Pseudorhizobium banfieldiae: one gene and its partner. The protein of the gene in region 1 interacts with the protein of each later gene in a pairwise test. Links are inferred from orthologs where the notes say so. Each region holds a gene or a part of one and is shown on either strand. Other genes may lie near its edges. The genes, in order: NT26_RS16420 and NT26_RS01770.

Region 1 (3,307 bases):
GCCTCCAGGCCAAGGGGTGCCGCTCTCAGCCCTCGCTCCCTATGGTGATACGGCCACCGTCAATGACGTGAGTGCCGAGATCTGCAACCCGCAGGCAGCCAAGGTGCGCAGCGAAGGCCGTGACGATGCCGGGCGGATGATCGTGCATTCTCCTTACATCAAGGAGATGTCACGGCCGCCGCGCTACAGCTTTGCGGGGCTGATTCCAGGTTCGGAAGTCGCGGCGAGCACCAAGGGCCAGAACGAGATCGCCAACGTGCCGATCCCGCTCCCACGACCGACGTTCTGAGCCGAGGCCATGTCTCCTGCTTCCGGCCGCATTCCCGTTTCGATTCTCACCGGCTTTCTCGGCGCCGGAAAGTCGACGCTTCTCAACCGGATCCTGAAGGATCCCGCGATCACCGATACCGCGGTCATCATCAACGAGTTCGGCGAGGTCGGGATCGACAACCTGCTTGTGGAGGCGTCCGGCGACGCACTGGTTCAGCTGTCGGACGGTTGCCTCTGCTGCACCGTGCGGGGAGAACTGGTCGATACGCTTGCTTACTTCATGGATGCCATCCAGACCGGAAAGCTGAAGCCGTTGCGGCGGATCGTCATCGAGACGACCGGTCTCGCGGATCCCGCACCGGTCATGCAATCCATCATGGGGCATCCGGTCATCGTCCAGAACTTCGAACTCGACGGCGTCATCACCGTCGTTGATGCCGTCCATGGGCTGGCGACGCTGGACCGGCATGCGGAAGCCGTAAAGCAGGTTGCGGTGGCGGACCGTCTCATCATTTCCAAGAAATCACTCGCCGATGCAGCTCAGATGGAGGCGCTGGAGGCACGCCTTGCCGTGCTGAACCCGCGTGCGCCTCGCATGGACGGCGACGCTTCGGAAGCTGCGAGCGCTGCGATGCTCGCCAACGGTCTCTATGACCCTGCGACCAAGAGCCCTGATGTTGGGCGATGGCTGCAGGACGAACTGGTGGCGGTCTCGCAAGGGAGTGGCCATCATCATCATGACCACGGTGACCACCATCATCATGGTGAGCATCACCACCACCATCACCACGACGTCAATCGCCATGGCGAGGATATCCGCTCGTTCTCGCTGGTCAGCGATCGTCCCATAGATCCTGCGGCCATCGACATGTTCGTCGATCTGCTTCGCTCTGCACATGGAGAGAAGCTGTTGCGTATGAAGGCGGTGGTTGCGCTGTCGGACAATCCTGACCGGCCGCTGGTGCTGCACGGTGTGCAGTCCATCTTTCACCCGCCCCAGCGGCTCGATGCCTGGCCGGCAGGCTCGGATCGATGTACGCGTATGGTGCTGATAACGCAGGGACTGTCGGAAGAGTTCGTGTCGGATCTCTTTGCCGCCTTCAACGGGCAGCCGTGCGTCGACCGTCCCGATCGCGCCGCGCTTGAAGACAATCCGTTAGCGGTCCCGGGGCTGCGGATGTGACAGGTGCGTTCCCGGTTATCCCTTCCGGATGCAGAAGCGGTGGCCGTCGCTGGTTTTTTCCGACTGCAGCAGTTCGTGGCCTTCCTCCCGGCAGAAGTGCGGGATGTCGATGCCGGCCAAGGGGTCGCTGGTTTCGACGATAAGCTCGTCGCCGGAGCGCATCGACTTCAGCCGCCGGCGGGTCTTGAGCACCGGAAGAGGGCATTTGAGACCCCGCAAATCATAGGCGGAGTCCAGCGTCCCCGACGTCATTCCTGCGACCAGAATTTCCAGAACGGCCGCTTCTTGCTGTCCGAAACCGGCGGGGCGGCATAGGCCATCGGATTCTGTACCGGGATCGGCACCGTGGTGGACGAAGCATCGGCCGTGGCCGTCGGTTCTGCAGTCGGGGCGGCCCCTGCGATTTCGCTCTGCTGGCGCGGCAGTCGGTCCTGCTTCATACGCTCCGCCGCCGTTGCCGGACGGGCGGACGTCGAGGCAAGCATGGTCGTTGCGGGTTTGCTTTCCGGCGCCGTGCGCTTGGCCATCAGCGCCTCGAACTCCTCGCGCTTCATCAGCTTGCCGGCTTCGAGAGAGGTACCGGTCGGGGCATAGGCAATGTCCCGGCCCTTGCGCTTCTCGGCAACCACGGCCTTTCGCTCGGCTTCGGAGGGCTCGTACCAGACCATGCCGTCAAGCTTCTTGACGGCCTTCGCATAGGCAACTTCGTAGCTCTGCTGATGGGATGCGAGAGCGGCCATCAAGCCCGGGGGTGTCGACATCGGCGGGCAGGCTGCCGCTGCGTTGAAGGTCGCTGCGCCCTCGACCTGCTGGTTGAAGACGTACTTTTTCTCGCAGACATTCACCTCGGGGGGACGCTTCGTCACCTCGAAGTTGTCGTAGCCGGTCTTCAGCATCTGCCAGAAGTCGTAGTGCTCGCTGCCACGGTGGCGGGCCATGTTTTCCGCCGTCATCCGGAAGGGAAAGGCCTGCAGTTGCACGGCGGACTGACCACCCTTGAAGGCGTCGCGCGCAAAGGCATAGATTTCCAGAACCTGCTCGTCGGTCATCGAATAGCATCCGGACGAGGAGCAGGCGCCGTGGATCATCAGGTTGGAACCGGTCCGGCCGTTGACCTGGTCATAACGGTTCGGGAAGCCGGTATTGATGGCGAGGAAGTACTTGGAGTTTGGATTGAGATGCGCCGGCGTCAGGTTGTAGAAGCCTTCGGGTGCCTGCCTGTCGCCTTCCTTCTTCTTCGGGCCCAGCTTTCCCGACCACGCGCAGATCTGGTAGCTCGAGATCATGTCGAAGCGGTTGTCGGCTTTCGCCTTCCAGACCTCCAGGACACCTTCTTCCTTGAAGATGCGGATCATGATCGGCGACGTGCGCGGCATGTTCTTCTTCTGCATCTCAGCGACAATGCGCGAGGGCAGGGGGTGCTCGACCTTGTTCTTGATCTTGGACACGTCGACGGAGTCGAGAGTATCATTGCAGCCTGCAAGGGCAGTCGCGAGTGCGAGAGCGAGAGCGATGTTTTTCAGGCGCATCGGCATAGGACCACGTGACTGTGTATTGCGGACATAAGTATCTGCGTAACAGCAGCGATAATGAAGCGGTAATCTTTACATCTTCTTAACCGCTCGTCCCCGTCTGTATAGCAAAACTGCGGCTAAGTGCCACCCTGATCAGCAATGTGGCCAAATTGAGCTAAGACTGCACCCTTCAGAGGTTACGGCCGATCTGGAGGAACTTCTGGCGCCGTGCCGCGCGCACCTCGTCGCCCGACAGTTTGCCGAGTTCCGCCAAGGCCTCTTCAATGACATTCCCGGTAGCCGTGATAACCGTTTGCGGATCCCTGTGAGCGCCGCCGAC
Region 2 (3,141 bases), 3.0 Mb from region 1 along the record:
GCAGGATTTCCCCCCGCCATATGGGCCAGTCCAAGTAAAGGCCCTTTGTCCGGACTCGGTTATGCTCTCCGCCATTCCTAAGAGAGACTTCCGCACGGATGCCTGTAGGATATAACCACTAAGCGGCGGCGTGCCCGAAAGATCCGATTCTAATCGAGCTGACAGCGCAAATCGACGCTCGACTCGAACAATATCGATCAGTTTCCTCATGAGCGGCCACCTTCGGAGAAGCTGGCGCTGAGCAGAGCGTCTTCATTCACTTCCGTAACAAGGCTAACCTGTCGCAACCCTGCCGTATCCGTCCAGATGATCGCTCCGTTAGTGATCTCACCAATGCGGGAAAGACGATTAAGCACACTATCCTCGTCGAGTTTGAATACCCGGCCTGGCGAGCCAATTCCGTATGATGCCACCTCAGCTGACAGGGTGGGGGCGTTTGTATGCCAACGTCTCCAAAATCGCCGCAGAGCGAGAGCAAAGACTGCATCGGGCAGATTCTGCTTGGGACCGCGTACGAATTCGTATTGGTTAGCGAGACGCTGTTCGCGGACAAGGGACAACTCGTTGAGCAGCGGCTCAACGGCATCTTCAGCGCCGTCCTTTTTGGCCACGTAGCTCCGAATAAGTACCTCTGCGTCTCTTTTGAGCGTTTCGGCCGTTACGCGGGCCGACTTCGCCGTTGCTATCTCGAACAAGCCGCTAGTGATCGTCTCCCGATCGAAGACTGGTTGATTTAAGATATTGAAGCAATAGAAGAAGGCAGTCGACAGTTCCGGAGTCCCTGCAAGTGCAAAGTGGACCAGCCACATCGTGGCTGGATCCTCGAGGTAGGGATCATAGCCCCCGTCGTCATCGAGGATCGCTCGTCCAATTTTTGTAGGCCTTAGTTGACCCTTATCATCCTCAACGATTCCCGTTGCGATCGCCCAATGCCGAATTGAAATCGCCATATTCTTGCCAACGCCGAATTTTGCGATTGCCTCCTGCTCCTGAAATGTTCTTCTGGTGGCGTTTTCATTGGCGACGGCATCATACGCTTTCTTGAGCCACAGTAGCCTGAGGGGAAACGTTTCATGGCCGACGAACTGTGGCCGGAAATCAGAATCATGAATATCGATCAACATGGACCGAACCCTACTGGCGGATGGCTCCAGCAGCAAGCGCGATTTGTTCCGCCGCCACTTCCATGTCATCAACTGTATTGAACCGAGAAATGAACATCCGAATACTGCACGAGGCCTCCTCAGCGCTCAGCCCGATAGCTGTAAGTACATGAGAGGGAGCAATATTTCCGCTTGAGCAAGCGGATCCTTCGGCCACTAGAACCCGTTCGCCAAGACGCATTATAAGTTCCATAGCATCCACATTCAGTACTCTGATGTTCAAAGAGCCTGGTAACCGTTCGGTTCGATCGCCGTTGATCATAAACCTAACTTGCCTGCGCCTTAGACCCTCCAGAAGATGTTCCCTAAGTTTCTCGGTGCGCGAAGCGTCCTTTTCCATGGACGCGATTCTAGATGCAGCGGCTGCGCCAAAGCCGACGATTAGCGGTACCGGCAGGGTACCAGGTCTCAAGCCGCTTTCTTGACTACCTCCAAAGAAAAGGGGGCGGGGTTTGAAAGGTGCGGCTGACGAGACGAACAGGGCGCCAACACCCGGCGGCCCATACATCTTATGCGAGGATATACTCGCGAAATCCACGTCAGGGAACGAAGTCGGTATCTTGCCAACCGACTGTGCGGCGTCGACATGTATCATCGCTCCAGAGTTTCGGCAGATCGATAAGACGTCCGCTAACGGTTGAATTGTGCCAATTTCGTTGTTCGCGGCCATGACTGAAGCTAGCAGCGTTCGCTCATCCACCATTTCCGCGAACATTTCGACACTCAGCCTGCCGTTGCGGTCGACAGGGGCGATTCTTATTTCCCAGCCCCGCCTTCCAAGTTCTGAAGCCACGGCTAGCACGCTCTTATGCTCGATTGCGGATACAACAATGTTTCGACGCTCGCTATCATTCGGCGCGAACAACCCGGCAATCCCAAGCAGAGCGAGGTTGTTGGCTTCGGTTGCGCCAGAGGTAAAGACAATTTCTGATGGCGCAACATCGACCAGTTGTGCGATCTGTGATCGGGCTTTCTCGACCGCGGCCGCAGCGCGTTGACCAAGCACATGGGGAGAATTTGCGTTGGCAGCGAACGACGACCACCAAGGTGACATCGCTTCTGAAGCCTCAGGAGCCAGCGGTGTCGTAGCATGGCCATCAAGATAGACCGACCGGTTGGCTGTTTCCTCTGTCATCGTGCTTGGATCTCTTTAGATGGTAGCGCCGATCCCGGCCTCGAGAGCCTTTCCGGCGAGCTGCTGAGACGATGGTAGACAGCCCCTAGACTTTGATCAATTCAATAACCCTGCGGGCAGGAGCATCGAATGCAGCTGCACCAAGATCCGCATTTCTTGGATAAGATCGCGGACCATCCTCTTCATCACGAACTTTAATCATCCGCTTCCCAGTGTCTCCGACTTTTGATGAAGAACGCTGTTAGTGCGAACGATCCGCTCGATATTCGACTAGATGGTCGGTTTTGCGTTTTAACACAAGCGCGTTTGAGATCAGAGGAAGCGGGTTCGGCCGTCTTTTGCTTAGCGCTAGAGCCAGGTAGACCGACCTGCCCGTGACGCTGCAGCGATCTGCACGGTCCGCTGAGGGACATGTTCATCTGGCTGCCGAAGCTGATGAGCTTCGACGAAGAAACTACTGCTAGTAGGCATCTATTTGATTCGCTTTGAAGTAAATATAGCGTGTTCCCGGAGTGTTCCCTTTTTCTCCCGGGCCCCTTGCTTGGAAACATCGAGTATGACATAGAGGAACTGTCTTCATCTCTGTGAAGACTTAAGCGGCCCCCGCCGGTGTTGGAACCACCAGACGAGGGCCTGACCCGCAACCTTGGTTAGAAGGAATTGGGCTATGAGTACATCTACTCTCTCCCCCGCTTCATGGAAAGTTCGGCGCTTCGGCTTTGAACAGCTGAGTGCATCGGCAGCCTGCCTGTTGCTGCACGCTCGCCCGCAGGCATCCGCCTGATCCTCCACATCCCTGGTTTGATTGCTGACTGACGCGCCGTCCTGAGCGCTTCGCATCGT

Evidence for each region.
Region 2: the proteins of NT26_RS16420 (region 1) and NT26_RS01770 interact in binary tests that used the Escherichia coli proteins (3 or more experiments, as listed by UniProt). The link is inferred for Pseudorhizobium banfieldiae from one-to-one orthologs.

Annotation. Positions count from the first base shown.
Region 1 is NZ_FO082820.1:3,367,495-3,370,801, reverse strand. Bases 88-3,073 are described here. They hold NT26_RS16420 (sulfurtransferase TusA family protein), read right to left. Parts: upstream 1,706-3,073; coding sequence 1,469-1,705; downstream 88-1,468. Other genes in these bases: NT26_RS16415 (L,D-transpeptidase family protein), read right to left, coding at 1,702-2,982; NT26_RS16425 (CobW family GTP-binding protein), read left to right, coding at 299-1,453; NT26_RS16430 (D-alanyl-D-alanine carboxypeptidase family protein), read left to right, coding at 88-289. Also shown: more of NT26_RS16430, read left to right, coding at 1-87; NT26_RS16410 (acetyl-CoA carboxylase carboxyltransferase subunit alpha), read right to left, coding at 3,158-3,307. UniProt on the Escherichia coli protein: Sulfur carrier protein involved in sulfur trafficking in the cell. Part of a sulfur-relay system required for 2-thiolation during synthesis of 2-thiouridine of the modified wobble base 5-methylaminomethyl-2-thiouridine (mnm(5)s(2)U) in tRNA.
Region 2 is NZ_FO082820.1:379,061-382,201, forward strand. The notes cover bases 217-3,036. They hold NT26_RS01770 (cysteine desulfurase family protein), read right to left. Parts: upstream 2,299-3,036; coding sequence 1,135-2,298; downstream 217-1,134. Other genes in these bases: NT26_RS01765 (DUF4007 family protein), read right to left, coding at 217-1,124. Also shown: NT26_RS01760 (hypothetical protein), read right to left, coding at 1-210; more of NT26_RS01765, read right to left, coding at 207-216. UniProt on the Escherichia coli protein: Master enzyme that delivers sulfur to a number of partners involved in Fe-S cluster assembly, tRNA modification or cofactor biosynthesis. Catalyzes the removal of elemental sulfur from cysteine to produce alanine.